Regions from separate parts of the Amycolatopsis sp. NPDC003865 genome, predicted to be linked through region 2. Evidence: riboswitches for the same ligand, from Rfam matches in the RefSeq annotation. Region 2 holds a riboswitch; each other region holds the start of a gene.

Region 1 (10,187 bases), on a different contig from region 2:
GCAAGGCGCCGGTGTCGCTGACGTCCCGGCCGCCGCACAAGATCGGCGTCAAGCCGGGCGAGACCCTCGGCGGCCACACGGTGTACGTCCTGCCGGACGCGACGCGCGTGGTCTCGGTCCGCTGGAGCCCGCGGCCGGAGCCGGACGAGCGCACGCTGACCTGGTCGATCGAGGACTAGTAGCTTTCCTCGCGCAGGATCTCGAGAGCCTTCGCCAGGTCGTCCGGGTACTCGGACTCGAACTCGACCCACCGGCCGTCCGCCGGGTGCGCGAACGCGAGGGTCTTCGCGTGCAGCCACTGGCGGCTCAGGCCGAGGTGGCGGGCCAGTACCGGGTCCGCGCCGTAGGTCAGGTCGCCGACGCAGGGGTGGCGCAGCGCCGAGAAGTGGACGCGGATCTGGTGCGTCCGCCCGGTTTCCAGCTTGATGTGCGCCAGCGACGCCGCCCGGAACGCCTCGACGACCTCGTAGTGCGTGACGCTCGGGCGGCCGCCCTGGACGACCGCGAACTTGTAGTCGTGGCGCGGGTGGCGGTCGATCGGGGCGTCGATCGTGCCGCGCGTCGGGTCGGGGTGGCCCTGGACGATCGCGTGGTAGCCCTTGTCGACCGTGCGTTCCTTGAACGCGCGCTTCAGCACGGTGTAGGCGTGTTCGCTCTTGGCCACGACCATCACGCCGGTGGTGCCCGCGTCGAGCCGGTGGACGACGCCCTGGCGCTCGGCCGCGCCCGAGGTCGCGATGCGCAGGCCGGCCGCGGCGAGGCCGCCGACGACCGTCGGGCCGGTCCAGCCCGGGCTCGGGTGCACGGCGACGCCGACCGGCTTGGAGATCACGACGATGTCGTCGTCGTCGTGGAGGATCTGCATGCCTTCGACCGGCTCGGCGACGACCTCGACGGGGTTCGCCGGCTCCGGCAGGGTGATCTCCAGGAGGCCGCCGCCGGAGAGCCGGTCGGACTTGCCCGCCGGACGGCCGTCGAGCAGCACGTCGCCGGCTTCGGCCAGTTCCGCGACGACGGTCCGCGACAGGCCGAGCAGTTTCGCGAGGCCGGCGTCGACCCGCATCCCGTCGAGCCCGTCGGGCACCGGGAGCATCCGCGAGCTCACGCCTGCTCCTCCTGCTGCGCTTCGGCCTTCTTCTTGTCCTTGGTGGACGTGCCGTCGTAGTCCTTGCCCAGCAGGGACAGCAGCACGATCAGCGCGCCGCCGACGCAGATGGCCGAGTCGGCGATGTTGAAGATCGCGAAGCCCTTGCCGTTCGGGGCGAACGCCGAGATGAAGTCGACGACGTGCCCCTGCAGCCCGCCGGGCGCGCGGAAGATGCGGTCGGTGAGGTTGCCGGTGGCGCCGGCGAGCACGAGGCCGAGGCCGATGGCCCAGCCGATCGAGCGCAGCCGCCGGGACAGCCAGATGATCGCGATGACGACGGCGAGGGCGACCAGCGCGAGCACCCACGTCATGCCGGTGGCCATCGAGAACGCGGCACCCGGGTTGCGGATCACCTGCAGGTAGATCAGCCCGCCGAGGATCCGGACCGGCTCCTTGCCCTCGAGGTTGGCGGCGACCAGGTTCTTCGTCACCAGGTCGATCGCCCAGAACACGACGGCGACGGCGAAAACCCAGCCCACGCGGCGCTTCGGCAGCGGCTTCGCCGGCTCTTCCGGCGTCTCCTGCACGGTCTCGGGCGCCACCTCGGCGGCGGCTTCGGTGTCGGGTTCGGAGTGGCTGGGCTCGGTGCTCACCGCTCCATTCTCCACGGTGCTGGTCAGGCCGTGTCGGCGGCGGTGACCGCCCCGCGCAGGAGCACCGCGAACGCGGCGGCGAACAGCACGCCCGCCGCCACCAAAACCCCGGCCGGCGCAGTCGAAAAGACCACCGTGACCAGGACGAACACCGCGGCGACCGCCACCACGAACCAGCTGCGCTCGTACGCGGCCAGCACCAGCAGGCCCAGCGCGGCCAGGAGCGGACCGCGCACGTCCCCGGGCAGCCGCAGCTCGAGGGCGCCGACCAGGTCGAGCAGCGGGACGGCCACCAGCGCGCCCAGGGTGCCCAGCACGAACCGGACGGGCCGCGGCGGCGTGCCGGCCCGGCGCAGCGACAGCCAGTACCAGCCGGCCACGGCGAGCACCACGCAGGCGAGGCCGGTGAGCCAGCCGAGCGTCGCCGACGGGACCACGTCGGTCGCGGTGGCGATCGCGACGCCCGAGAGCTGGTTGTCGGGCAGGCCCGTGCCGCCGAGGCCACCGGTGCCCACCAGCATCCGGTTCTCGCGGGTCATCGGCAGCGCCTGGAGGCCGGCGAACCGGCCGATGCCGTCCGCCGGGACCAGCGCGACCGCCACCATCACGAGCTGGGCGAACCCCAGCGCGGCCAACGGGAACCAGGAACGCCGCCGTCTCCCCATCGGCCCAGGCTAGCGCTCAGCAGAACGGCGGCAGCTCCCGCGGGTCGCCGGCCGGGGCCCAGCGGCCGTCCACCTTCGCGTACTCCCAGCGGGCCCCGCGCGCGACGATCTGGCGCAGCGCCCGGACCACCCGGTCGACGTGCTCCTCGGTGCTGCCCAGGCCGAGGCTGACGCGGATCGCCTGCCGGCCGGTGCCCCCCGTGGTGCCGATGAGGCGCTCGGCCGCGATGTGGGCGCAGAAAGCGCCGTCGCGGACACCGATGCCGTACTCGGCCGACAGCACCGCGGCGAGCCAGCCCGGGTCGAAGCCGTCGACGACGAAGCTGACCGTGCCGACGCGGTCGACCGGCGCGTCGAACAGTCGCAGTTCGGCGCAGCCCGGGATGCCTTCGAGCCCCTTGCGCAGCCGGGTCAGCAGGGCCTGCTCGTGGTGGGCGATCGCGGCCCAGTTTTCGGACAGGGTTTCGCACGCGACGCCGAGCGCGTACACGCCGACGGTGTTGGGCGAACCGGCTTCGTGGCGCTCGGGCCCGGTGTTCCAGACGACGGCGTCCTCGGTGACGAGCTTGGTCGCGCCGCCACCGGCGAGGTAGGGCCGGGCGGCGCGCAGCCAGTCGGCGCGGCCGATCAGCGCGCCGGCGCCGAAGGGCGCGTAGAGCTTGTGGCCGGACAGTGCGACGTAGTCGACGTCCAGTTCCTTGATCGAGACGCGGCGGTGCGGGGCGAGCTGGGCGGCGTCGAGCGCGATGCGCGCGCCGTGCTTGCGCGCGACGGCCGCGATCTCGGCGACGGGGAGCAGCTCACCGGTCACATTGGACGCTCCGGTGACGACGACCAATCGCGGTCCCTGCGGGGCATCCGCGAGCGCTTCGTCCACAGCGGACACCGCGGCGAGGCGGGTGCGCGGGGTCGGGATCCGCCGGACGTTCGGGCCCTGCCACGGCAGCAGCGCGGCGTGGTGCTCGGTGTCGAAGACGATCACCGTGGTGTGCCGGGGCAGGCTGCGGGCGAGGAGGTTGAAGGAATCGGTGGTGTTGCGGGTGAACACGACGGTGTCGGTCCGCCGGGCGTCGACGAAGCGGCGCAGGACGTCGCGGGTGCGCTCGTAGAGCTTGGTGGAGACCTGGGACGCGAAGCCGGCACCGCGGTGGACGCTGGCGTACCAGGGCAGGAACTCGTCGACCTTCGCGCGGACGGCGTCGAGACTGGGGGCGCTCGCGGCGTGGTCGAGGTTGGCGTAGCCGATGGTCTCGCCGGTGACCAGCGGGACGCGCAGCGCGGCGCCGGCGACGGTCGGGATGGCTTGCGCGGCAACGGTTTCGAGCGGGGTGATCGTGCTGGTGCGGTCGATGGCGAGAGTCATCGGTGCCTCCTCGGCGGTCCGGGGGACCCCGGCGAGGGGCCCGCGCTTGCCCGTCGCACGGCGCGACCGGCCCGGTCTTCACCCGGGGCACCCCACCGCGGTAGGAGGGTTGCCGGCCAGCAAGCCGGGGCTTCGCGCTGGCACTCATGACCTGAGCCAGAAGGTAACCGAGAACGCGGCCGGCGGCCAACCCCCGCCTCACATTCTGAGACGCCGCTCACACACCGTGAGCGGTCAGAGCTTCGCCCGGAAATGGCCGGGGAGCTGCGTCACGGTGTTGTCCGCGAGGTGGGTCGCGGTGCCCGCGTACTGCCCGGCTCCGGCGGTGAAGCGCCAGCCGCCGAGGGTCTTGCCGTCGACGGGCTCGGCGGATTGGACATCCCCGCGCACGGTCCAGAGCGTGAAGTGCACGTGGGCGCCGGTGCTGGTGCCGCCGCACGGGAGCGCGTTGCCGGTCGAACCGAGGACGGCTCCGGCGTCGACGTGCTCACCGTCGGTGACCGCGATGGCCTCCAGGTGATAGTAGCCGGTCCGCCAGCCGCCGGCGTGGTCGACGGTGACCCAGTCCCCGCCGGCGCAGTGCCGCAGGTGCACGGTCCCGGCCAGCGGCGCGCGCACGGTCCGGTCGGCCGGGCTGAAGTCGATGGCGTTCTCGACGCCGGTGCTGCCGTCGTCGGAATGGATGCCGGCCGAGTAGACCTGCTGGCCGGCCTTGAACGGGAGGGCGAGGGCCGGGAACGGTGCCACTTCCGCGATCGCGGCCGGGGTGGCGAGCAGGCCGAGGACCACGGTCATCACGAGGGCGAGGGCGGTCCTGCGAAGTTTTGTCACCGTGCGTACCCCTTTGACCTAATGCTCACCCATTCGAACTAACTCGATCGGGCACAGAGTAGGCCAAAAGGCGGATCCCGGGGAAGGTTCCGGACGCGAAAGATCACCCTGGCGAGAAAAGATCACCACGTCGGCCCGGAGAGTGGACAGAGACCGGACAACGCAGGGTTCAGGCGGCTGCGGGCGGGGATTGCCGGGCGCGCCGACAGTGCCGGCGCAGGTGGGGCACTCGAGAACAGGCAGGGCGCTCGCCCGCCCCGAGCTGCCGTTGAATCGGACCGGCCGCGACCACGAACGGGTTGCCGCCCGGCTCGCGCGGCCACCGCCGGAAGCGGGTTACCGCCCCGACTCGCCCCGCCACCGGGCCAGCCGGCCGGCTCGGTCCACCGCGCGCAACCGGCGCTCGACCGCGTCGCGGACCGTCGTTGTCGTCACCACCAGCAGCTGGTCGTTCTCCTGCAGCCGGCTCGTCTTCTGCGGGGTGAAGCCGGCGCCCTCGCGGACCACCAAGCTGACCGTCGCGCCCGTCGGGAGGCGCAGCTCCGACAGGTACACGCCGTGCAGCTTCGACCCCGGCTGGATGCGGACCTGCAGCAGCTCGGCGCCCAGCTCGTCCAGCGGTGCGGAGTCGACCTCGACCTCGTGCGCCTCGGACTTCTTCGCCAGCCCGAGCTTGCGCCCGAGGGGCCCGAGCGTCGCGCCCTGGACCAGCGTCAGCACGATCACCAGCACGAACACCGCGTCGACCAGCCGTTGCGCGCCCGGCAGCCCCTGCGACAGCGGGATCATCGCCAGCACGATCGGCACCGCGCCGCGCAGCCCGGCCCACGACAGGAACGCCTGCTCCCGCCACGGCAACCGGAACGGCAGCACCGACAGCACCACCGAGATCGGCCGGGCCAGCAACAGCACGACGGCGCCGGCGACCAGGCCCGGGACCAGCGTCTCGAACAGCCGGCTCGGCGACGCGAACAGCCCGAGCAGCACGAACAGCCCGATCTGCGCCAGCCAGCCGAGCCCCTCGGCGAACGACAGCGTGTCCGACCGGTGCGGCAGCCGCGAATTGCCCAGCACCAGCGCGGCGACGTAGGTCGCGAGCAGCCCGGACGCGTGCGCCAGCTGCCCGGACGAGTACGCCACCACGCAGACCGCGACCGTCGCGAGCGGGTAGAGCCCGGTCGCCGGCAACGCCGCCCGGCGCAGCGCGATCCCGCCGAGCCAGCCGAAGCCGAGCCCGATCGCCAGGCCCGCGCCCAGTTCGTAGACCACCAGCAGCGGCAGCGTCCAGTCCACAGTGGTGCCTTCGGCCAGCACGACGACCGCAATGTACGCCGGCGCGTCGTTGATGCCGGACTCCAGCTCCAGCGCCCCGACCAGGCGCTTGCCGATGCCGGCCGTGCGCAGCACCGAGAAGACCGCCGCCGCGTCGGTCGAGGCGAGCACCGCACCCCACAGCAGGGCGAACCGCCAGTCGAGGCCGAGCAGGAAGTGCAGCGCCGCGCCGGTGACCGCGATGCTCACCACGACGGCCACTGTGGACAGTACGATTCCCAGTCCCAGCGCGGGTTTCACCGCCGACCAGCGCGTGGTCAGCCCGCCTTCGGCGAGGATCATGACGAGCGCGGCGAGGCCGAGCGACTGGGTCAGCTCCGGGTTGTCGAACCGGATGCCGAAGCCGGCTTCGCCGAGCACCACGCCGATCCCGAGGTACAGCAGCAGCGAGGGCAGGCCGAGCCGGATGGAGACGCGCACGGCGAGCACGGACGCGAGCAGCACGACGCCGCCGACGCCGAGCAACACGGGGAGCTGGTCCATGCCGCCTCCCTCCGAGTGCCGTGGGCACTCAGAATAGTGAAGCGGGTGGGTTAACTCGTTCGTGTACCGCCGGCCCGGGTCGGGCACTCGGTGTGTTAAGGCCTACCGAGCGCAGCGAGATCGACACCGAGCGCCGCGAACGGCTTGACGGCACTGGGATGCACCTTCACGGCGCGGTGGCCGTCGCGGCCCACCCAGCCCGCCTCGACCGCTCGCTCGAGCAGCGCCGCGGGCAGCGCGCCGGCGAGGTGGTCGCGGCGTTCCGTCCAATCCAGACAGTCGCGCAGCAGCGGCCGCCGCCCGGCGGCCACGGGCACGCCGAGCTCGGCCAGCACCTCGCGGCCGCGGCCGGTCAGCGCCAGCCCGTCGGCGGTTTCGAGCAGGCCGGTGGCGAGCATGCCGTCGCGGACGGCGACGCCGAGCACGCCGGCGAGGTGGTCGTAGCAGGTCCGCGCGAAGCCGAGCCGCTTCACCCGCAAAGACGACTTCAGCCCGGTCACTGGGCGGTGCCCGACGGTTTGCCGGGGGCTCCGGGTGGCGGAGCCCCCGGCCCGGGGCAGCGCCCCGGATGTCACCGCGTGCTGGGCCAGGTGCTCGATCAGCTCGGCCACGTGCGGGTCGGCGATCCGGACGTAGCTGGCGCGGCCCTGCTTGACCCGGACGACGAACGCGGCGTCGACCAGCCGGGCGACGTGCTCACTGGCCGTGGAGAGCGCGATCCCGGCCGCTTTGGCCAGCTCGCCGACGGTCCAGGCGCGCCCGTCGAGCAGGGCGAGGCACATGGTGGCCCGGCTCGGGTCGGCGAGCACCGCCGCGACTTCGGCGAGGGCGATCGTCTCCATGCCCCCACGCTACGGCGGCAGCACTTCGTCCGCGGCCGAAGCGTCAGATGCCCTTCAGGAACTTCGCCGCCAGGGTGACCGCCGGGCCCGAGTCGTTGGACTCCTCCAGGAGCACCGCGAAGGCCACGTTCCCCCGGTACCCGACGAACCAGCCCGTGGCGTCCGAGCCGTCGCCGAACTGCGCGGTGCCGGTCTTGCCGTAGACCTCCCCCGCGACGCCGGCGCCGCGACCGGTCCCGCTGGTCACGACGGCCCGCATCATCTTCCGCACCTGGGCGAGCACCGCCGCGGGCGGCGGCGAGTAGCCCTTGACGACCGTCGTGTCGAGGTCGTGCCACAGGCGCGGCGTGATGGCCTTGCCGGACGCGACCGTCGCCGCCATCACCGCTCCCCCGAGGCAGCTCGCCTGGATCCGGCCCTGGCCGAACCCGTCCTCGACCTGCTCGTCCTTGCTCGCCGCCGGCTCGACCTTGCCCAGCTCGGTGTCGATCCCCGGGATCTCGTAGTCGGCGTTGAGGCCCAGCTCGTTCGCGGCCTTCACCAGCCCGTCGGCCGGCAGGTCCAGCGCCAGCTGCCCGAACGTCGTGTTGCAGGAGCGCGCGAACGCCGTCTGCAGGTTCGTCGCGCCCAGCTCGAAGCCCTCGTTCTTGACCGTCCGCGTCCCGACCGTCGCGACGCCGGGGCAGTCGACCGGCGACTGCGCGTTCAGGCCGCTCTGCTGGATCGCGGCGACCGAAGTCGCGATCTTGAACGACGAACCGGGCTCGTACAAGCCGTGCAGCGCCTTCGGCTGGTTCCCGGCGGCCGAGTTCTGCGCGACGGCCAGGATGTCGCCCGAGCCGGTGTCGATGGCGACCATCATGGCCGAGCCCTTGAAGCTGTCCACCGCGGCCTGCGCGGAGTTCTGCGCGGACAGGCTCAGGCTCGACGTCAGCGCCTTCGCCTCGCCGTCGGCCTTCCCGAACAGCGTCTCCACGCTCTTCCCGCTGGTGTCGACGCGCTGGACGGCGAAGCCGCTCCCGCTCGCCGCCGTGACCTGCCCGCCGAGCGCCGACTTCAGCAGCGGCGCCGGGTCGCCGTCGACCACGCGCAGGCCGCCGGCCCCGTTGATCAGCAGCGGCTTGCCGTCGCGGTCGGCGACCGCCGTCGTGTCCTGCACCGCGGTGCTGACCACCAGCCGCTGGCCCGCCTCCAGCTTCGGGTGCAGCAGCGACGGCGCCCAGTGCACGAGCCACTTCCCGTCGGCCTGGGTCAGCTCGAACGGCACGTCGTAGGTCCAGTTGCCCGGCTTCAACGCCCACGACACGCTGAACGTGCCGCCGGTCCGCTTCGCCCCGGCCGGGGTCGGCTGGAGCACGGTCAGCTTGGCCACGACCGACCTCGGGTTCAGCGTGTTCCGCGCGTCCCGCAGCGCCACCCCGGCCGCGGGCGCGGCGTCGGTCAGCCTGGCCGCGGCGTCCGGGTTGTTCTCGGCCACGTCCTGCAGGTACTCCGTGATCGCCGAGTGCGGGTCGGCCGCGCCCGGGCTCTCGACGCTCGTCGCGCCGGCTTCCGCCTCGGGCGCCGACCCGCCGTTCAGCACGAAGAACGCCGCGACGACCACCACCACGACGAGCAGCGCGCCGCCGATCAGGATGCCGCGTCTTCTGGCAGGACTCATTTCCGCGATCCCCTCCCCCAAGGAAGCCGCCCACGAAGCGTCGGGGTGGCCGGTCAGGCGCTCACCTTACCGGCCACCCCCGACAAGTCAGGCCTTTTCGACCGCGACCGTGACCTTCGTGCCGTCGCCGACCGTCCCGGCGGAGCCGTCGGCCACCGAGCCGTAGGTCACCGACGTGGAGAGGGTCTCCGAAGCCAGGAACTGCTCGTGCACCCGGGCCGCCTCGACGACGTCGCCGGGCGCGTCCACGGTGAGCGCGATCCGGTCGGCGACGTCCAGCCCGGCGTCGCGGCGGGCCTGCTGCACGACCCGGATCAGGTCGCGGACCACGCCTTCGGCCGCCAGCTCCGGCGTCACCTCGGTGTCGACGAGGACCAGCCCGGACCCGCCGGGCAGCTCGGCCGCCGCGCCGCCGCCCTTGGCGACCAGCCGCCGCTCGAACTCGCCTTCCCGCAGCGTGAGGCCGGCCGCGACCACGGCGCCGCCCTGGAACGACCAGTCGCCCGCCTTGACGGCCTTGATCACGGTCTGGACGTCCTTGCCCAGCCGCGGGCCCGCCGCACGGGCGTTGACCGCGACCTCGAACCCGCCGTGCGCGGCGACGTCGGTGGTCAGCTCGACCGCCTTGACGTTCACCTCGTCGCGCAGGATGTCGGCGAAGGGCGCCAGCGACTCGGCGTCCTCGGCCGCCACGACCAGCGACGACAGCGGCAGCCGCACGCGCAGCTTGTTCGCCTTGCGCAGCGACAGCGCCGACGACGCCACCTGCCGCACCCGGTCCATCGCGGTGACCAGCGCCGCGTCCGCGGGCAGGTCGTTCGCGTTCGGCCAGTCGGTCAGGTGCACCGAGCGGCCGCCGGTCAGGCCGCGCCAGACGACCTCGGTGGTCAGCGGCAGCAGCGGCGCCGCGACCCGCGAAGTCACCTCCAGCACGGTGTGCAGCGTGTCGATCGCGTCCTGGTCGCCGGCCCAGAAGCGGTCCCGCGAGCGGCGCACGTACCAGTTCGTCAGGACCTCGAGGAAGTCCCGGACGGTCTGGCACGCGCCGGCGACGTCGTAGTGGTCCATCGCGTACTCGACGTCGGTGACCAGCTCGTGCGTCTTCGCCAGGACGTACCGGTCGAGCACGTTCGGCGAATCCGTGCGCCACTTGCCTTCCACGCCTTCGGCGTTCGCGTACAGCGCGAGGAAGTAGTACGAGTTCCACAGCGGCAGCACGGCCTGGCGGACGGCGTCGCGGATGCCCTTGTCGGTGACGACCAGGTTGCCGC
Region 2 (10,187 bases):
ACGCAGTTATTTCGAGGACACCGCATACGGCCAGCTCGACTTCTCCGACGACCCGAACATCACGCAGCAGGACATCCTCGCCGCGCTCGGCCCCGACGCCGACGCGATGATGGCCGAGATCGACGTCGACGTCGACGAGCTGATCCGCCTCATCAACGCCGAGACGACGTACCTGCCGCCGATCGTCATCCCGGACGGCCTCGAGGAGGACCGCACCGCTTCCCCCGAAGCGCGTCGTGCGGCTCTGGACGAGGGCCTCCGCCAGACGACCAAGGTCTGGAAGCGCCGCTTCCTCAAGGGCGCCGTCCTCAGCGTCATGATTTCCATCGCCGGCGGCGGCGCGGCCGCGCTGGCGATGAACAAGAGCATCACCGTCGACGTCGACGGCCAGCAGACCACCGTGCACTCGTTCGGCGACACCGTCGGCGAGGTGCTGGAGGACGCCGGCCTGTCCGTGGGCGCGCACGACTCGCTCTCCCCCTCCCCACAGGCGGAGGTCGGCGACGGCGGCGTCATCAAGCTCGAGCGCGGCCGCCAGCTGAAGATGATCGTCGATGGCGCGGAGCACACCTCCTGGGTCCGCGCCACCCACCTCGGTGACGCCCTGGGCCAGCTCGGCATGACCGAGCTGGACAAGCCCGGCACGTGGATGTCGATGCCGAAGGACGGCGAGCTGCCCCTGCAGGGCGCCACCGTCGAGATCAAGACCCTGAAGAACATCACCCTGTACGACGGCGCCAACGCGCCGAAGCAGGTGAAGACGACCGCGGTCACGACGAAGGAGTTCCTGGGCGAGTACAAGCTCACCCTGGGCCCGGAGGACCAGGCCGAGGGCGGCCTGGACGTCAAGCTGACCGACGGCGCCGAGGTGCACATCAGCCGCACCGGCGTCTCGACGGTCGTCCAGAAGGAGAGCATCGACCCGCCCGAGCAGCGCGTCGACGACCCGGACCTCGCCAAGGGCAAGACCTCGGTCGAGGACCCGGGCACGCCGGGCGAGAAGATGGTGACCTACAAGGTCACGCAGAAGAACGGCAAAGAGGTCTCCCGCGAGAGCATCTCCGAGCAGGTCATCACCCAGCCGAAGCCGAAGATCATCCACGTCGGCACCAAGCAGGCCCCGACGCCGGCGATCGGCGACGGCTCGGCGTGGGACCGCATCGCGCAGTGCGAGTCGGGCGGCAACTGGGCCATCAACACGGGCAACGGCTACTACGGCGGCCTCCAGTTCGACAAGCGCACGTGGGACGCCTACGGCGGCGACGCGTACGCGGCGTACCCGAACCAGGCGTCGCGCGAGCAGCAGATCGCGATCGCGGAGAAGGTCCGCGACGCCCGTGGCGGCTACAGCGCCTGGCCGGTCTGCGGCAAGAAGGCCTGAGAGCTTTTCCGAACGGCCCTCACCTCGACGAGGTGGGGGCCGTTCGCGTTCCTGGGTCTGCCACGACGACTTGCACCGAGCGGAAGCCCGCCGGACCACGATCGGTAAGCTCGTCCGGTGGTTGAACTGCTGGGACCGGCCGAAATCCGCGGGCTGGCGGCCGAACTCGACGTGCGGCCGACCAAGAAGCTCGGGCAGAACTTCGTGCACGATCCCAACACCGTCCGGCGGATCGTCGAGCTGGCCGGCGTCGCCGAAGACGACGTCGTCCTCGAGGTCGGGCCCGGGCTCGGCTCGCTGACCCTCGGCCTGCTCGCCACCGGTGCGCACGTCGTCGCCGTCGAGATCGATCCCAAGCTCGCCGAACGGCTCCCCAAGACCGTCGCCGAGCGGGGGCCCGAGGCCGCGGGCCGGCTGACCGTCGTCGGGGCCGATGCCCTCCGCGTCACCCGCGAGGAACTGGGCGAGCCGACCGCGCTCGTCGCCAACCTGCCCTACAACGTCGCCGTCCCCGTCGTGCTGCATCTGCTCGCCGAAGTGCCCTCGCTCGCCAAGGGTCTCGTCATGGTCCAGACCGAGGTCGCCGACCGGATGGCCGCCGGACCCGGCAGCCGGATCTACGGCGTCCCCAGCGTCAAGCTCGCCTGGTACGGCCCGGCGCGCAAGGTCGCCGCCGTGCCGCGCTCGGTGTTCTGGCCGGTGCCCAACGTCGACTCGGCGCTCGTCGCCTTCGAGCGCGGTGACGCTCCGGCGTCGGACGACCGCGATCGGCTCTTCGGCCTCGTCGACGCCGCCTTCTCGCAACGCCGGAAGACCCTCCGCGCCGCGCTCGCGGGCTGGGCGGGCTCCGCCGAGCGCGCGGGGGAGCTGCTCACGGCCGCCGGGATCGATCCGAAGACCCGCGGTGAACAACTGGACGTGCACGACTTCGCCCGGATCGCCGCCGTCCGTTAGCAGGTCCACAGTGGAAGTCGACGCCGGTCGGCGAAAAGCACGCCTCTTGCCGTGCCATGTCGCGATTCGGACACCTCCAGTCGTGTGATCTGGGCCGACGGGCTTGCGTTCGCTCCTCGGGATCGGTTTTACTCAGTACGTCCATCCCGAGCGACTGAGAGACCTGGCTCGCCGAAGTCGCAGCAACCACCCTCCGCAGGGCAGGTGCTACCGCCAGGACCGATGGAGGCCGTTTCCGATGAAGAGGGTAGCCCGCCCCCTGCTCCTGACCAGGCGTCGCGTTGTCGACGAAGGCCGCCGCTCCGTGACCGCATGTCGACGCTCCCACTGAGCTCGTCGTAGCCGGTCCACCTCTTCTTCACGCACCGTCCACTTAGGACGACTTTCGCTTGCGGCCGGGTGCCGCGCGCCGCGCGCACCCCGTTTTCTGGAGCCTTCGTGATCACCGTCGAAAACCTGTCCAAATCCTTTGCCACCAACGGAAATTCGGTCCTCGCCCTGCGCGACGTGAGCGTCGACGTCCAGGCGGGCTCGCTGTTCGGCGTGGTCGGTCCCGCCGGGTCCGGCAAGTCCGTCCTCGCCCGCTGCATCGCGCTGCAGGAGCGGCCCGACCGCGGTGTCGTCCGGCTCGACGGCCTCAACACCGGCACCCTCGACGGCCGCCGCCTGCGCGAGATCCGCCGCCAGCTCGGCGTCGTCTCGACCAAGCCGGAGCTGATCGCCGAGCGCACCATCGCCGGCAACATCGCCTCCCCGCTCGAGCAGCTCGGCGTCGACGGCCCGCAGCGCCGCAGCCGGGTCGGCTCGCTGCTCGACCTGGTCGGCCTGACGCAGCGCGCGACGCAGCGTCCCGGCGAGCTGTCGGAGGGTCAGCTCCGCCGCGTCGCGGTCGCCAAGGCCCTCGCGGCGGCGCCCGCCGTGCTGCTCGCCGACGACCCGACGGCCGGCGTCGACCCGGAGGAGGCCGGTTCGGTCCTCGCCGTGCTCGACCGCGCCCGCTCCGAGCTGGGCACCACGGTTGTCATCACGACGCCGGACGCCGGCGTGGTCCGCCGGGTCTGCGACGACGTCGCGGTGCTCGAGGACGGCACAGTCGTCGAGCGCGGCACGGTGCTCGACCTGATCTCGAACCCGGCCAGCCGCACCGCGCAGGCGCTGCTGCCCGCCATCGAGACCACGCGCTCGCAGGCGTCGCGCTACGACCGCTCGGTCGACGTCGTGCTGGTCGGCTTCGCGTCGGTCGGCGCGCTGCTGCCCGAGGCGGCGGGCCGCTTCGACGTCGAGTTCGCCACCATCGGCGGCGGCCTGACCCGGATCGGCGACACCCCGGTCGGCCGCTTCCGCCTGGGTGTCCGCGGCGAGCGCGCCGACGCGGCCCTGGCCTGGGTCGCCGAGCGCGGCGGCCACGTGACGCACACCGCTCGCGGCCCCCAGGGCGTCGCGGCCTGACCCGAACCCCGAGAACGCCCCGATGCGCATGGCGCATCGGGGCGTTTTCGCGGGCACGTAGGCTGGTCGGGTGCTCGCCGTAGTTCCGCCCCCAGTCACCGTCCGGGTTCCGGCCAAGGTCAACCTGCACCTGGCGGTCGACGACCTGCGCGAAGACGGTTACCACGAGCTGGTGACCGTCTTCCAGGCGCTGTCGCTGACCGACGAGGTGACCGTCGCGGTCACCGAAGAGCCCGGCATCGAGGTCTACGGCGAGGGGGAGGGCTCGGTCCCGACCGGCCCCGAAAACCTGGCCTGGCGCGCGGTCGAAGCGCTGTCCGCGCACGTCGGGCGCTCCGGCGACCCGAAGGTCCGGGTGGTGCTGCGCAAGGGCATCCCGGTCGCGGGCGGCATGGCGGGCGGCAGTGCCGACGCGGCCGCGACCCTGGTCGGGCTGGCGAGCCTGTGGAACCTCGACGTCACGCGCGACGAACTCGCCGAAATCGCCGCCGGCCTGGGCAGCGACGTCCCGTTCGCGCTCTACGGCGGCACCGCGCTGGGCACCGGGCGCGGAGAGCGGCTCGTCCCGGTGCTCTCCCGGCACACCTTCCACTGGGTGCTCGCCTTCGACGAGCAGGGCCTGTCGACGCCGAAGGTGTTCGGCGAGCTCGACCGGCTGCGCGCGGACGGCAACCCGCCGCGGATCGGCTCGCACACCCCGGTCGTCGAGGCGCTGGCATCGGGTGACCCGCGGCAGCTGGCGCTGCTGCTGGGCAACGACCTCCAGGCGGCGGCGGTGTCGCTGCGGCCGGGCCTGCGCCGCACGCTGCGCGCGGGCGTCAACGCGGGCGCGCTCGCCGGCACGGTCTCCGGCTCCGGCCCGACCTGCGCGTTCCTCTGCGAGGACGCGCAGACGGCGGTCGAGGTCGCCGCCGAGCTGTCGGGTGCCGGGGTGTGCCGCACGGTCCGGGTGGCGCACGGCCCGGTCCCCGGCGCCCGCGTCGTCGGTGGCGACGACGCGCCGCGCCCGGCCCCGCCGCGCGTGCACGCTTGATCGTCCACTGTGGACTTCTGTTACTGAGGAAAGGATCCGGATGGCCAACCTGGTCAACCTGGAGGCGGTGAGCAAGTCCTACGGGGTTCGCCCGCTCCTGGACGGCGTGTCGCTGGGTGTCGCGGCCGGGCAGCGCATCGGCGTCGTCGGCCTCAACGGCGGCGGCAAGACCACCCTGCTGGAAGTCCTTTCCGGACTCGCCGAGCCGGATTCCGGTCGGGTGAGCCAGGTTCGCGACCTCCGGATGGCGGTGGTCACCCAGCGCACCGAGCTGCCGGACGGCAGTACGGTCGGCGACGTCGTCCTCGAACGCTACGGCGCCGAGCACGAATGGGCCGCCGACGCCCGCGTTCGCTCCATTGTGGACGGACTCGGGATCACCGCGATCGGGCTGGACACGCCGACCGCGAACCTCTCCGGCGGCGAGCGGCGCCGCGTTTCACTCGCCGCCGCGCTGACCGGCGAGCTCGACCTGGTCGTGCTCGACGAGCCGACCAACCACCTGGACGTCGAAGGTGTCCGCTGGCTCGCCGACCACCTCCTGTCCCGCCGGATCGCCGTCGTGGTCGTCACCCACGACCGGTGGTTCCTCGACACGGTCGCGACGCTGACGTGGGAGGTCGCGAACGGCCGCGTCGAGCAGTACGAAGGCGGTTACGCGGACTGGATCTTCGCGCGCGCCGAGCGGGCGCGGCTGGCCGCGACGGCGGAGGAGAAGCGGCAGAACCTGGCCCGCAAGGAACTGGCGTGGCTGCGCCGCGGCCCGCAGGCGCGCTCGTCGAAGCCGCGCTACCGCGTCGAAGCGGCCGAAGCGCTGATCGCCGACGTCCCGCCGCCACGCGACTCCGTCGAGCTGCAGGCGTTCGCCAAGCGGCGGCTCGGCAAGACGGTGCTGGAGCTGGAGGACACGACCTACCAGGTCGGCGAGCGGACGCTGCTCGACCACGTCACCTGGCGGATCGGCCCGGGCGACCGGATCGGCCTGGTCGGGGTGAACGGCTCGGGCAAGACGTCGCTGCTGAAGCTGCTCGGCGGCGACGTCGAGGGCTCGACCGGCCGCCGCATCGAGGGCAAGACGGTCGCGCTCGCGCACCTGCGCCAGGAGCTCGACGACCTGCCCGGCGACCTGCGCGTGCTGCAGGCGATCGAGCAGGTGGCCGGGCGCGTGGTGTTCGGCAAGCAGGAGATGACGGCGTCGCAGCTGGGCGAGAAGCTCGGGTTCCCGCAGGCCCGCCAGTGGACCCCGGTCGGCGACCTGTCGGGCGGCGAGCGGCGCCGGCTGCAGCTGTGCCGGCTGCTGATGGCCGAGCCGAACGTGCTGCTGCTGGACGAGCCGACGAACGACCTCGACATCGACACGCTCCAGCAGCTGGAGGACCTCCTCGACGGCTGGCCGGGCACGATGGTCGTGGTGTCGCACGACCGCTACCTGGTGGAACGGGTCTGCGACACGATCGTCGCGTTGTTCGGAGACGGCCGGATCACGCACCTGCCGGGCGGGATCGAGGAGTACCTGAACCGCCGCGCGGCCGCTCAGCCGGCCGCGGGCCCGGCGCCCTCCGCGGAGAAGGTCGAAGCGAAGAAGTCGGCGGCGGACCTGCGTGCGGCGCAGAAGGAACTGGGCCGGCTGGAGCGCAAGCTGGACCAGCTGCACGCGAAGGAGGAGAAGCTCCACGCGTCGCTGCTGGAGGCGGCGACGGACCCGGCGAAGCTGATGGAGCTGAACGCGGAGCTGAAGGGCGTCCAGGGCGAGATCGAGGACGTCGAGGGCCGGTGGCTGGAGACCTCCGAACTGCTGGAGTGACACAGCTCCCAGTAATGTCTGCTCCATGAGCAGGTTCGTGGACACGCTCGTCGCCACCGCGGCGGGCCGGGGTCAGCAGCGTGGCATGGTCACCGGGGAGCCGAAGGAGCCGGTCCGGCGGACCTGGGGTGAGGTGCACGAAGAAGCCCGGCGGATCGCCGGGGGCCTCGTCGCCGCGGGGTTCCGGCCGGGAACCGCCGTCGGCGTGCTCGCCGCCGCGCCCGTGTTGATCGCGCCGACCGTGCAGGCCGTCTGGCTGGCCGGGGGCAGCGTCACCATGCTGCACCAGCCGACCCCGCGGACCGATCTCGCCGAGTGGGCCGAGGACACCGTGCGCGTGCTCGGGATGATCGGGTCGGACCTCGTGCTGCTGGGCGAGCCCTTCGACCAGCTCGCGCCCGTGCTCGAAGAAAAGGGCATCGGGTTCAAGCTGATCACGGACCTCACGAAGGCCGCGCCGCTCGACGAGGTCGTCGCCACCGACGAGGGCGACACCGCGCTGCTGCAGCTGACCAGCGGCTCGACCGCCGACCCCAAGGCCGTGCGGATCACCTACGGGAACCTGTACTCCAACGTCAAGGCCATGGTCGACCGCGCGGAGTTCGACTTCGACGTCGACGTCATGGTGTCGTGGCTGCCGACCTTCCACGACATGGGCATGGTCGGCTTCCTGACCGTGCCGATGACCTTCGGCGTCGAGCTCGTCAAGATCACGCCGGTCGAGTTCCTCTCCGGGCCGTTGATCTGGCCGGAGCTGATCACCAAGTACGGCGGCACGACGACGGCGGCGCCGAACTTCGCCTACGCCATCGTCGGGCGCCGGATGGCCCGCGTCGACGACGACAACGCCTACGACCTCTCGAAGCTGCGCATCGCCCTCAACGGCGCCGAGCCCATCGACGAGACCGCCGTCCAGACCTTTGTGGACGCCGGGGCGCGGTTCAAGATGCCCGCGGAATGCGTTTTCCCGGCCTACGGCATGGCCGAGGCGACGCTGGCCGTGTCGTTCGCGCCGCTGTTCACCGGGCTCACGCTCGACGTCGTCGAAGCCGACGCGCTCGAAGCCGACAACCGGGCGGTGCCGGTGCCGGAAGGCGACCCGCGCCGCGGTACCGACAGCGTCCGGTCGTTCGCGCTGCTCGGCCGTCCGCTGGACGGGCTGGAAGCGGAGATCGTCAACGAAGCGGGGGCGCGGGTCGGCGACCGCGAGGTCGGCGAAATCCGGCTGCGCGGCGAGGCCGTGACGCCCGGCTACCTGACCATGGAGGGCCCGGTCGCGACCCAGGACGACGAGGGCTGGCTGAACACCGGCGACCTCGGGTACCTGGTGGACGGTCAGATCGTCATCTGCGGCCGCCGCAAGGACGTCATCATCATGGGCGGCCGCAACCTGTACCCGACGGACATCGAGCGCGCGGCGACGTCGGTCGACGGGGTCCGGGCGGGCAACGCCGTGGCGGTCCGGCTGGACGCGGGCAGCCGCCGCGAGCGGTTCGCGGTGGTCGTGGAGTCGAAGCTGGCGGGCGACGCCGAGGCCGAGAAGAACCTGATGAAGCAGGTCTCGGCGCGGGTCCGCGACGCCGTGGACATGCGGCCGTACGCGGTGGTCGTGCTGCCGGCGGGGAGCCTGCCGAAGACGCCGTCGGGCAAGGTCAAGCGCGCGGCCACGGCGGTCCAGTTCGCGGAGAAGATCTCGAAGAACGCCGACGCCTGACGCACTCCGGCGGCGGGCCGTGACGACCCGCCGCCGGCGTGGTCAGCGCTGCTGGAGGCGCTCCGCGCGCAACGTCGGCGGGGTGGCGCGCGAGGCCGTGGCTTCCGAGGGCGTGCGGGCGCCCGGGAGGTCCGGGGCATGGCCGGTGCGGGCGGCGAGCTGGTCCTCGACCCGGTCCAGGAAGTCGTCGACTTCGCGCTCGTCGTAGCCGCGCTTGCCGATCAGCGGCTTCGCGAACACCACGTGGTGCACTTCGGCGGCGGTCAGGTCGTCCTCCTCGGCGAACGTCTTGGCGATGCGCCGGACGAACTCGTCGACCTCCTGCTTCGCGTAGCCGCGGCGGCCGATCGGGGCGTTACCGAAGGTGACCTCGGCGAGGTCTTCGGCGGTGAACGACATGCAACTCTCCGATTCCGGGGGTTGGGCGGTGCTAACTGCCGTACACCGTCCTAACCCGCGGACGGGCTCCCCCGGAAGAGTCGGACCCCGAAGCTCACCCCGACGGGCGGTCGCCGGCCGCCTGTGGGTGAGCAGGGATTACCCAGCGCGTTGTGGCCGGTCTCACACGCCTCAGGACCGGCCGAACCACTTCTTCGGGCCCTGCGGGCGCTCCTCGACGGCCGGCCGCGGGTTCCGCAGCTCCACCAGTGCGGCCTCGGCCTCGTCGAGGAACAGGTCCACCTGGCCCTGGTCGTAGGAGCGCATGCCGACCGGCATGATCGTGAACTCGACGTAGTGGATGTCGTCCGCGGTCAGGATGTTGCGACCGGACAGCGCCTCGGCGATCAGGTCGAGGAACGCGTCGACCTCGTCCTCGTTGTAGCCGCGCCGGCCGAAGCGGGGTTTGCCGAACGCGATCGCCCGGACTTCGTCAGGGGTCATGGGCTCACCTTGCCACCGGAGTCAGCCCGCATGGAAGGCGTTCTGCGCGGCCGCGAGGCCGGTACCGACCAGCGCCTCGGTCGCGTCCGCGCAGCGGTCCACCTCGAACGGGAGCTCCTTGCGCTCGACCGTCGAGAAGTCCTTCAGGACGAAGTCCGCCGGGTCCTGGCGGCCGGGCGGGCGGCCGATGCCGAACCGGACCCGGTAGTAGTCGCGGGTGCCGAGCGACTTCGTGATCGAGCGGAGTCCATTGTGGCCGTTGTCGCCGCCGCCGAACTTCAGCTTCAGCGCGCCGAAGTCGACGTCCAGCTCGTCGTGCACCACGACCACGCCGGACGGCGGCACCTTGTAGAACCGCGCGGCGCCGACCACCGGGCCGCCGGAAACGTTCATGTACGACCGCGGCTTCACCAGCACGACGCGGCGGCCGCCCAGCCGGCCTTCGAGCACCTCGCCGCCGCTCTTGTGCGCCTTGAACTTGCCGCCGATGCGGGTGGCGAGCTCGTCCAGCACCATGAAGCCGACGTTGTGCCGGTTTCCGGCGTACTGGGGCCCGGGATTGCCGAGGCCGGCGAGCAGGATCAGCTCGCCGGCCCCGGGCAGGTCTTCGGTCATGCGCAAAAATGTAACAGCGGAGCGAAGCTCCTCCGTTGAGGGTGGTGGTGGGGAGGAAGGCGGATTATTCGGCGGCTTCGGCCGACTCTTCGCCCGCCTCGGCGGCGGCCTCGTCCTCGGTCTCTTCGCGCTGCGGCTCGTTGACGGCCACGACCAGCGCCTCGGGGTCGGTGACCAGGGTCGCGCCCTTGGGCAGCTCGACCTGGCCGGCCAGCACCTGGCTGCCGATCTCGAGGCCCTCGATGGAGACCTCGAACTGCTCCGGGATGTGCAGCGCCTCGACCTCGACCTGCAGGGTGTCGACGTCCTGGTTGACCAGGCCGCCGGGGCCGGGGGTGCCGGAGACGACGACCGG
Region 3 (10,187 bases), on a different contig from region 2:
GAGCGCCACCGACGTCTCCGGCTCGTAGTCGAGCGCGGCGTCGTTGAGCTGGAGCTTGTCCAGCGCCTCGCGCAGCTCGGGGTAGTCCGACCCGTCCACCGGGTACAGCCCGGAGTAGACCATCGGCTTCGGCTCGCGGTAGCCCGCCAGCGCTTCCTTCGCGCCGTGGCGCTCGGACGTCACGGTGTCGCCGACCTTCGACTGCCGGACGTCCTTCACGCCGGTGATCAGGTAGCCGACCTCGCCGACGCCGAGCCCCTTGCTGGGCTTGGGTTCCGGCGAGATGATGCCGACCTCGAGCAGCTCGTGCGTCGCGCCGGTCGACATCATCTTGATCTTCTCGCGCGGCGTGATCTTGCCGTCGACGACCCGGATGTAGGTGACGACGCCGCGGTAGGTGTCGTAGACCGAGTCGAAGATCATCGCGCGGGCCGGCGCGTCGGCGTCGCCCTGCGGCGCCGGGACCTGCTTGACGACCTCGTCCAGCAGCTCGCCGACGCCCATGCCGGTCTTGGCCGAAACCCGCAGGACGTCTTCCGGCTCGCAGCCGATGATGTGGGCCAGCTCACCCGCGTACTTGTCGGGGTCGGCCGACGGCAGGTCGATCTTGTTGAGCACCGGGATGATCTGGAGGTTGTTCTCCAGCGCCAGGTAGAGGTTGGCCAGCGTCTGGGCCTCGATCCCCTGCGCGGCGTCGACCAGCAGGATCGCGCCTTCGCACGCCTCCAGCGCGCGGGAGACCTCGTAGGTGAAGTCGACGTGGCCGGGCGTGTCGATCATGTGCAGGACGTGGTCCTGGCCGTCGACCTTCCAGGGCAGCCGGACGTTCTGCGCCTTGATCGTGATGCCGCGCTCGCGCTCGATGTCCATCCGGTCGAGGTACTGAGCGCGCATGGCCCGCTCTTCGACGACGCCGGTGAGCTGCAGCATGCGGTCGGCCAGGGTGGACTTGCCGTGGTCGATGTGCGCGATGATGCAGAAGTTCCGGATCAGCTCCGGAGGCGTGAAGGTGGTGTCGGCGAACGTCGTCACTCGAATGAGTCCTCGGAAAGTCGGGGATGGCCACCTCTATGTTCCCATGACCCTCCGGGTGCGGGTGGGGGTCATCCCCGATGCGGGCTTTCGCGATCCGTGGTGCCCTCGAAGTATGAGCACTTCGCACCAGCCGGCACCCCCTCCCCAGCCGGAGACCAGCGGCTTCGCCCGCGTTCTCGACCGTGCGTTCGGTCACCCCTCGGGCCCGCTCGGCCGCCTCGGCGGCTGGGTGATGGCGCGAGGCAATGCCGCCACCGAACACCGCGTCGTCGACCTGGCCCGGCTCGAACCGGACGACACCGTCCTGGTCGTCGGGCCCGGTCCCGGCGTCGGCCTGGAGGCCGCCGCGCGGCTGGCCGGGCGCGCCATCGGCGTCGACCCCTCCCCCGAGATGCTGGCGCTCTGCCAGGAGCGCTGCGCCGACCGCGTCGAGCTGCGCGAGGGCTCGGCCGCGCGCACCGGCGAGCCCGACGGCTCCGTCGACGTCGTGCTGACCGTGAACAACGTGATGCTCTGGGACGACCGCGCGGCCGGTTTCGCCGAGCTGTTCCGGGTGCTGCGCCCCGGCGGGCGGCTGCTGCTGTCCGCGCACGAGAAGTGGCTGCCCGTGAGCAGGCACGTCCTGGCCGACGAAGCCGCCGAAGCGGGCTTCGCCGACCTGCAGACCTGGACCTGGGACCCGCCCGGCTTCGCCGCGCTGGCCGCGCAGCTGCGCGCCGTCAAGCCCGCCTAGCGGGTGTCCGTGCGGATCGGGTGGCCCTCGGGCACCTCGACCAGCACGATGCGCGTGCCGTCCGGGTCGGCGATCCAGGCCTCGTCGAGGCCCCAGGGCTCGCGCTGGGCGTCCCGCACCGGCTCCAGGCCCCGCTCCTTCAGGCCGGCCAGCGTCCCGGCGAGGTCCCGGACCTGCAGCCAGAGCACCAGATCGGGTGACGAGCCGGTTTCGCCCCGGCCGGAAACCTCCAGCGAGCCGTGGCCGAGGAAGAACACCGTGCCGCCGGGGAACTCGCGCTCCACGGCCAGGCCGAGCGTGTCGCGGTAGAACGCCGTCGCCGCGGCGGCGTCGCGCGCACGGACGATCAGCCTGCTCTTCAGGACTTCCATCCGACCATCCCTACCGGACGCGCTCAGGCGGCCGCAATCGCGGCGATGCCGGACAGCACGATCACCGACCCGGCGAGCCGCCGGACGGCATTGCGCTCGCCCAGCACCAGCCACGCGGCGACACCGCCGAGCACGATGCTCAGCTCGCGCGCCGGCGCGACCAGGCTGACCGGCGCCATCGTGAGGGCGAACAGCACGAGGATGTAGGCGACCGGCGACAGCACGGCGACCACCAGCACCTCCCGGCGCTGCTCGCGCCAGACGCGGCGGACTTCGGCGCGGCCGGCCAGCGCGCCGGGCACGAGCATCGCGCTCTGCAGGATCGAGCCGAGGCCGAAGTAGACGACCGGCGGCACACCGAGGCCGGTCACGGAGTGCGCGTCCCAGAGCGTGTAGCCGGCGATGGTGGCGCCGGTCAGCAGGCCGTAGCGGATCCCCGCCTTGACCGCCCGTGCGTCGTCCGCCTGGCGGCCGGTGCTGATCACCAGCACGCCGGCGATGACCAGGAACGCGCCGACCAGGCCGAGGACGCCGGGCCGTTCGCCGAGCACGAGGACGGCGGCCAGCACCGACAGCAGCGGCCCGGTGCCCCGCGCGACGGGATAGACGACGGAGAGGTCCCCGACCCGGTACCCGCGTTGCAGGACGACGCCGTAGGCGACGTGCAGCACCGACGTCACCACGGCGGCGAGCAGCCAGCTCCACTGTGGACGTGCGGGCTCGACGACCAGCAGCACGACGGTCACCGGCAGCAGGAAGACGGCGGAAACCGTGTAGTAGAGCCAGACGAACTGGGTACCGCCGGAGGAGATCCGCTTGGCGGCGAGGTTCCACGCGGCGTGCACGACGGCGGCGACGAGGACGAGGGACAGAGCGGTGGCGTTCACGGGACCCCTTCGGGTTTTCGCGCGCGCGAAAACCGGGTCCTCCAGGCTTTTGCCCCGTCAGATGAACGACCGGCCGTCCGGGCCCGCCGATGGTGCCGCTCGGACCAGGCCCGCCGGCCCTGGTTGTGTGTCGGCTGCGCGGGCCGGCGACGGAACCCTAGGCACTGCCGTCACCCACCGTACTCCCGGTGCCGGACGCCCGCGGCCCGGCTGTTAAAGTGGTCGCTCGCTGCCCGTGCGGCATTCCGTCATGGAGGAAACCCGCTTTCCGCGGGGCCACTTCAGCGCGGCGGCGATCTCACCGAGTGAAACAGGAGTTGCCCTATGGCCAACATCAAGTCGCAGATCAAGCGCATCACGACGAACGAGAAGGCGCGTCAGCGCAACCAGGCGATCCGGTCCTCGGTGAAGACCGCGATCCGCAAGGTCCGCGAAGCCGCCGAGGCCGGCGACAAGGCCAAGGCCGTCGAGCTGCAGCGCGACGCCGCCCAGAAGCTGGACAAGGCCGTCTCGAAGGGCGTCATCCACGCCAACCAGGCCGCCAACAAGAAGTCGGCGCTGGCGAAGCGCGTCAACGCGCTCTGAAGCTGATTTCTGGGAAAGCCCCGGCTCCGGCCGGGGCTTTCTTCATGCCCGGGGTCAGCCCTTGGCGGCCGCCACTTCGAGGACGGCGCGCTCGAGCGCGTAGCCCGGGTCGGCCGCCACGCCCTTGACCTCGGCGTTCAGGCGCGCGACCACGCGCATCGCCGTGGCCAGGCCGTCCTGGTTCCAGCCCCGCGACTGCCCCTGGGCCTTGCGGATCTTCCACGGCGGCATGCCCAGCTCGCCGGCCATCTGGTTCGGGTTGCCGCGGCCCGCGCCCGACACCCGGGCGATCGTGCGGACGGCGTCGGCCAGCGCGTCCGCCACCAGGACGTGCGGGACGCCCAGCTGCATCGCCCAGCGCAGCGACTCCAGCGCCGCCGACCGGTCGCCGCTGACCGCCTTCTCCGCGACCGCGAAGCCCGTCACGTCGGCGCGGCCGCGGTGGTACCGGCGGACGGCGTCGGCGTCGACCGTCCCGCCCGTGTCGGCGACCAGCTGACTGGCCGCCGAGGAGAGTTCGCGCAGGTCGGAGCCCACCGCGTCGATCAGCGCAGCCACCCCCGCCGGGTCGATCTTGCCGCCCGCGCGGCGCACCTCGTGCCGCACGAACTGCTCGCGCTCGGCCGGCTTGGTCAGCTTCGGGCACTCCGTGACCTCGGCGCCGGCCTTCTTCAGCGCCGCGGGGAGCGACTTGCCCGCCTTGCTGCGGCCGCCGCCGGTGTGCACGACGACCAGCACGACACCGTCCGCCGGGTCCTTCAGGTAGGAAGCCACGGCGTCGGCCAGCTCCTGCGAGATGTCCTGCGCCGACTCGAGGACGATCACCCGGCCTTCGCTGAACAGCGACGGGCTGACGAGTTCGGCCAGCTCAGGTGCTGTGAGATCCGACACCCGGACCCGCGTCAGCTCGGCCGTGGCGTCGATCGCCCTGGCCGCGGCGAGCGTCTCGCGGACGGCCCGTTCGATCAGCAGTTCTTCCTCGCCGAGCACCAGGTGCAGCGGGGCGGGGGCGGTGGCTTGCGCGGTCACCCGAGGATCCTCTCACTTGCGGTGTTGTGCGCCCGCTCCGGTGATGTGCGGCAACCGGCGTGGCACGGCGTGAGCGCGATGTCGTACGGTGTCCACGAGGCGGCGCGCCGATCGGCGCGCACCGACAACCGAATACCGCTCATCCAGAGGGGCAGAGGGAACGGCCCGACGAAGCCCCGGCAACCGGCGTACAGCCTGTCATCCCGCGATCGCGGGGTAGCTGACGACCACGGTGCCAATTCCGGCCCGCTTCGGCGGGGCAGATGAGGAAAGGAACCTCGCGATGACCGCAACCCTCGGCACGACCTCCACCACGAAGACCCCGGATCTCGGTCCCGCCGTCGAACTGGTGTCGAAGGAAGAGGGTCACCGGCAGCCGCTCGCCCCGGAATTCGTCTCCGCCGAGGACTTCTCGCCGCTCGAGGTCGCTTACGACTTCGGCCGCGTCCGCCGCGAGGACATCGAGGCCGGCCCCAAGAACATCTGGCGCTACAAGAAGCTCCTCCCGGTTCCGTCCAACGTCGAAGAGATCCCGAACACCGAGCCCGGCGCGACCCGGCTGGTCCGCGCCGACCGCCTCGCCAAGGAACTCGGCCTCAAGCGCGTGTGGGTCAAGGACGACACCGGCAACCCGACGCACTCGTTCAAGGACCGCGTCGTCGCCGTCGCGCTGGCCGCGGCCCGCGAGTTCGGCTTCGAGGTGCTGGCGTGTCCCTCGACCGGCAACCTGGCCAACGCGACGGCCGCCGCCGCGGCCCGCGCCGGCTGGCGGTCGGTCGTGCTGATCCCCAAGACCCTCGAGCGCGCCAAGATCCTCACCACCGCGGTGTACGACGGCGACCTGATCGCCGTCGACGGCAACTACGACGACGTCAACCGCCTCGCCACCGAGCTGGCCGGTGAGCACCCGAAGTGGGCGTTCGTGAACGTGAACGTCCGGCCGTACTACTCGGAGGGCTCGAAGACGCTCGCCTTCGAGGTCGCCGAGCAGCTCGGCTGGCGCATCCCGCCGCAGATCGTCGTGCCGATCGCTTCCGGTTCGCAGCTGACGAAGGTGGACAAGGGTTTCCGCGAGCTGGGCCAGCTCGGTCTCGTGGACGCCAGCCCGTACAAGGTGTTCGGCGCACAGGCGACCGGCTGCTCGCCGGTGTCGGCCGCGTTCCGCGCCGGCCAGGACGTGGTCCAGCCGGTGAGGCCGGACACGATCGCCCGCTCGCTGGCGATCGGCAACCCGGCCGACGGCCCGTACGTCCTCGACATCGTCAACCGCACCGGCGGCGCGATCGAGGACGTCACCGACGAGGAGGTCGTCGAGGGCATCCGGCTGCTGGCCCGCACCGAGGGCATCTTCACCGAGACCGCCGGCGGGGTCACCGTGGCGACGGCGAAGAAGCTGGTGGAGACGGGCAAGCTCGACCCGGACGCCGAGACGGTCCTCCTGATCACCGGCGACGGCCTCAAGACCCTCGACGCGGTCGAGAACCACATCGGCCCGAAGGCGACCGTGCCGCCGTCGGCCGCCGCGGTGAACGAGGCGCTCGGCTACTGACGTCCCCGCCGGGGCGGGCCACGCGGCTCGCCCCGGCGAGTACCTCCTTTCGCGTTTCCCCGGACCGATAAGGTCGGCACCCGCCAGGTGTCGGCTCGGTCCGGGAGGGTTCGGAATGCGGAATCTCGGCAAGCACTGGATGGTCACCGCCGAACGCGACGGCCAGGCCTTGCCGATGACGGTCGTCGCGAAGTGGCGCTGGTACAAGAAGGGCGCCCGGCGAGACCGCCTGCGGTACGGCGTGGTGGAGGTCATCGCCCTCACCGGCTCGGCCGCGATCCCGGTGGCCGCGACCGCCCACCTCGACTCGGTCGTCATCGCTGCGCTCGGCGCCGTCGTGCTGGTCGCCACCGGCATCCGGACGACGTTCGGCATGCACCAGAACTGGGTGGAGCACAGCCAGATCGGCTACGCGATCGAGCGTGAAGCGGCGTTGTACCTCCATTCCGCACCGCCGTACCAAGGCAAGGACGCGGTCCGGGTGCTGGTCGCGCGCGTGGAGACCCTGGCCGAAGAGGGCGGGCAGCAGTGGGCTCGCCGCAGGATCACCTTCGAACGCGACCGCCAGGCCGACGAGAGCGCCCGCGCCGGGTGACCCGCTACCGGCGGGGCGGACCACGCGGCTCGCCCCGGCGGACGATCGCCGTTCCGGTGACCACCGCCGTGTCGCCGTCCACGTCGGTGCGGGTCACCAACGCGCCCAAGGCTTTCAGGCCGTCCATTGTGGACTTGCTGGGGTGGCCGTACGTGTTGCCCGCGCCCACGCTGACCAACGCCACCCTGGGCGCGACCGCCGCGAGGAACGCCGGCAGCGAGTAGCGCGAACCGTGGTGGGGCACCTTCAACACCTCCGCTTTCAAGTCATCGACGTCGGCCAGCAGGTCCGATTGGGCCGCCAGCTCGACATCGCCGGTCAGGAGCACCCGGCCGGCCGGGGTTCGCGCTCGGAGGACCACCGAGCTGTTGTTGATCGTCGTGCCGTCTTGCGTGTCCGCCGCGCGGGCCGGCACGTACCGCGGGCCGAGCACGTCGAGCGTCAGGCCGGGCCAGGCCATCCGCTCCCCCGGGCTCAGCTCGACCAACGGCACCTCCTGTTTCCTCGCCTCCGCCGCGACCTGACGCCACGCCCACTCCGGCGCCCGCCCCGCGCCGACGGCGACCGCGCCGACCGACCGGCCGTCGAAGACCGACGAGAGCCCGCCGATGTGGTCCGCGTGCAGGTGGCTCAGCACCAGCAACGGGATCCGCTCCACCGACAGCCGGTGCAGGCACTCGTCCACCGGTCCCGGCTCGGGGCCGGTATCCACGACGACGGCCCGGCCGGGCTCAGCCGTCGCCAGCACCACCGCGTCGCCCTGGCCGACGTCGCACTCGACCATCGCCCAGTCACGCGGTGGCCACGCCGGTGCGAGCACCCGGACCGGCACGGACACCAGCAGCGCGCCGACGACCAGCACCGCCATGGCCAGCCGGAGCCGCCGGTGCCGGGCGGCCAGCACCAGCACCACGAGCACCGCGGCGGCCAGCAGCCCGCCTGCCCAGCCGCCGGGCCAGGCGACGACCGCGCCGGGTGCCCGCGCGCCGTGCCGCGCCACCGTGATCAGCCAGCGGGCTTCCGGGTCGGCTAGGTGCACCAGGACCTTCCCGGCGCCCGGCCACCAGGGCCCGGCCACCGTCGCCAGCACGCCGAGCACCGTCGCCGGGGCCACCACGGGCGCGGCGAGGACGTTGGTGAGCACCGAAACCAGGCTCACCGTGCCCGCCATGCCCGCGAGGACCGGCGCCGTCACGAGGAAGGCCGCCAACGGGATCGCCAACCCCTCGGCGAACCCCGGCGGGACACCGCGGCGCACCAGCGCGGCCGCCCAGCGGGGCGCGATCAGGACCAGCCCCGCGGTGGCGAACACCGACAGCGCGAACCCGAAATCGGTGGCCATCGCCGGATCCGTCACCACCAGCACGCACACCGCGAACGCCAGCGCCGGCAATGCCGAGCCACGCCGGCCCAGCGCCAACGCCAGCAACGCGACCGCCGCCATCACGCCCGCCCGCAGCACGCTCGGCTCCGGACCGACCAGGACGAGGAACCCGGCCAGGCACCCGCCGGCGGCCACCGCCGAGGTCCGCGGCCCGAACCGGAGCAGCCGCAGCAGAAGCAGGACCGCACCGCACGCCACGGCGAGGTTGCCGCCGCTGACCGCCGTCAGGTGCGCCAGGCCGGCGGTGACGAACTCCTGCTCGACCCGCGGCGACAGCCCGCTCGTGTCGCCCAGGACCAGGCCGGGCAGGAGACCGGCGGGTTCGGCCGGCAGGACCTGGCACAGGTCGTGGAGCCCGGCGCGCAGCCCGGCCGCGGTCCGCTGCCACCACGGCGCCTGGCCGGGTTCGCCCGGCGGGCCGCGCACGGACAGCACCGCGACGGTCAGGTCGGAACCGCGCGGCGGCATCAGCAGGCCCGTCGCCGTCACGTCCTGACCCGGCAGCAGCGCCGACCACTGCGCGACCGGCGCCAGCAGCAGGACGTGCCCGGACGACGTGACCGGCCGGCCGTCGACCGACGCCGACCGGACGTCGGCCGTGAGCACCACGGACCGGGCGCCGGCTTGCTGGTCGGCGTACCCCGCGCTGCGCACGGGCTTCGGGCGTTCGGCGACGACGACCCGCAACGCCGCCGGCAGACCATCGGCCGAGGCGGCGCGGAGGTCGTCCCGCTGCGCCTCCCGGATCCGCCAGGCGACCGGCCCCGCGGCGACGAGTCCCAACACCAGCAAGGCCGCGGCGAGAGCCCGGGGACGGCCGCGGGCCCGCCAGAGCACCAGCCCGGCGACCACCGCCGAAGCGAGGCCGACGGCGACGGCCGTCCACCAGCCCAGCAGCAGGCCACCGAGCGCGGCGAGCCAGCACGCCAGCGCCGCCGGCACCAGCCGCATGTCCTGCCGGGTGTCGGTCGTGGGAAGCGTGCTCATCCGACCATCACCTGCTCCCGCAACCGTTCGAACTTGCTTTCGCCGATGCCCGGCACATCGCGCAGCTGCTCCACCTTCGTGAAACCGCCGTGCTCGGTGCGCCACTGGACGATCCGCTGGGCCGTCACCGCACCGATGCCGGGCAACGTGTCCAGCTGGTCCGTGCTCGCCGCGTTGAGATCGACCTTGGTGCCCGCCGGGGCTCCGGCCGACGCCGCGGCGGGGGCCGGGACGCCGACCGCGAGCTGCTCCCCGTCGGTCACGCGGCGGGCGAGGTTCAGCGAGCTGAGGTCGGCGCCGGGTTCGGCACCGCCCGCGGCGCGCAGCACGTCCGCGACCCGGGCGCCCTGGACCACGGTGACGAGGCCGGGCGACCGGACCCGGCCGATCACGCTGACGACGAGGCCGGCCTGGGGTGCGGCCCGGGCCGATGCCTCGCTCGCCGGTTTCGCGCTCGGCAGCGCGGGTGGTGACTCGGGCGCCGGACGACCGCCCAGGAGCGCGACCGAGCCGAGGACGATCACCACGACCGCCGCGAGGACGCCGGCGAGCGCCCACCGGCGGCGGCCGGCACCGGCCGCGCCGCCCGGTAGCCAGCGCCGGACCAGCCGGCCGCCGGGCCCGACCGTGCTCGCGTCGGGCGAGAGCTGGTCGGCCAGCCAGGCGAGCCGGTCGTTGACGGGAGGGCCCGGATCCCGGGCAGGCTGCTCGAACACACGATCGACGTTAGGGCCCGCGGGAAGGCGTCCGACAGGGGTGCCGCCGCGTCCTGTGGACAACCGGGGTGATGTGGACGGATCCCGCCGGCCCGGCCCGGGAACGGCCGTTTCCGTCGTACCCGGGTGGCACCTTGGAGGGTTCGGCGGCTAGCGCCGGGGCGGGACCGTCCGCTGGACGACCACCCCGAGCACACCGGGCCCGGTGTGCGCCCCGATCACCGCGCCCAGCTCGGAGACCACGCAGCCCGCCGAGCGCGGCACCGCCTCTTCCAGCCGGTTCGCCAGCTCGACCGCCCGCTCCGGCGACGCGAGG

The links. Region 2 has a riboswitch for S-adenosylmethionine ahead of ACWEVP_RS35490 (methionine ABC transporter ATP-binding protein). Riboswitches for the same ligand answer to the same signal wherever they lie in the genome.
Region 1: another riboswitch for S-adenosylmethionine. It lies ahead of ACWEVP_RS24005 (aminotransferase class V-fold PLP-dependent enzyme); the one in region 2 lies ahead of ACWEVP_RS35490 (methionine ABC transporter ATP-binding protein).
Region 3: another riboswitch for S-adenosylmethionine. It lies ahead of thrC (threonine synthase); the one in region 2 lies ahead of ACWEVP_RS35490 (methionine ABC transporter ATP-binding protein).

The regions. Positions count from the first base shown of each region.
Region 1 is NZ_JBSGJA010000010.1:100,925-111,111, forward strand. It holds gene ACWEVP_RS23985 (AsnC family protein) at 1-179, shown strand, start outside; gene ACWEVP_RS23990 (RluA family pseudouridine synthase) at 176-1,105, opposite strand; gene lspA (signal peptidase II) at 1,102-1,689, opposite strand; gene ACWEVP_RS24000 (hypothetical protein) at 1,764-2,405, opposite strand; gene ACWEVP_RS24005 (aminotransferase class V-fold PLP-dependent enzyme) at 2,422-3,768, opposite strand; SAM riboswitch class IV at 3,806-3,920, opposite strand; gene ACWEVP_RS24010 (M23 family metallopeptidase) at 4,003-4,599, opposite strand; gene ACWEVP_RS24015 (potassium/proton antiporter) at 4,936-6,414, opposite strand; gene ACWEVP_RS24020 (ArsR/SmtB family transcription factor) at 6,510-7,256, opposite strand; gene ACWEVP_RS24025 (penicillin-binding transpeptidase domain-containing protein) at 7,300-8,916, opposite strand; gene ileS (isoleucine--tRNA ligase) at 9,004-10,187, opposite strand, start outside.
Region 2 is NZ_JBSGJA010000018.1:183,299-193,485, forward strand. It holds gene ACWEVP_RS35480 (transglycosylase family protein) at 1-1,381, shown strand, start outside; gene rsmA (16S rRNA (adenine(1518)-N(6)/adenine(1519)-N(6))-dimethyltransferase RsmA) at 1,499-2,335, shown strand; SAM riboswitch class I at 2,474-2,564, shown strand; gene ACWEVP_RS35490 (methionine ABC transporter ATP-binding protein) at 2,774-3,784, shown strand; gene ACWEVP_RS35495 (4-(cytidine 5'-diphospho)-2-C-methyl-D-erythritol kinase) at 3,855-4,817, shown strand; gene ACWEVP_RS35500 (ABC-F family ATP-binding cassette domain-containing protein) at 4,858-6,621, shown strand; gene ACWEVP_RS35505 (fatty acyl-AMP ligase) at 6,647-8,335, shown strand; gene ACWEVP_RS35510 (DivIVA domain-containing protein) at 8,378-8,734, opposite strand; gene ACWEVP_RS35515 (DivIVA domain-containing protein) at 8,906-9,217, opposite strand; gene pth (aminoacyl-tRNA hydrolase) at 9,239-9,832, opposite strand; gene ACWEVP_RS35525 (50S ribosomal protein L25/general stress protein Ctc) at 9,897-10,187, opposite strand, start outside.
Region 3 is NZ_JBSGJA010000005.1:136,764-146,950, forward strand. It holds gene lepA (translation elongation factor 4) at 1-1,032, opposite strand, end outside; gene ACWEVP_RS14780 (class I SAM-dependent methyltransferase) at 1,148-1,768, shown strand; gene ACWEVP_RS14785 (VOC family protein) at 1,765-2,139, opposite strand; gene ACWEVP_RS14790 (DMT family transporter) at 2,163-3,026, opposite strand; gene rpsT (30S ribosomal protein S20) at 3,351-3,611, shown strand; gene holA (DNA polymerase III subunit delta) at 3,666-4,640, opposite strand; SAM riboswitch class I at 4,777-4,910, shown strand; gene thrC (threonine synthase) at 4,924-6,189, shown strand; gene ACWEVP_RS14810 (DUF4231 domain-containing protein) at 6,305-6,784, shown strand; gene ACWEVP_RS14815 (ComEC/Rec2 family competence protein) at 6,789-9,155, opposite strand; gene ACWEVP_RS14820 (helix-hairpin-helix domain-containing protein) at 9,152-9,871, opposite strand; gene ACWEVP_RS14825 (DegV family protein) at 10,022-10,187, opposite strand, start outside.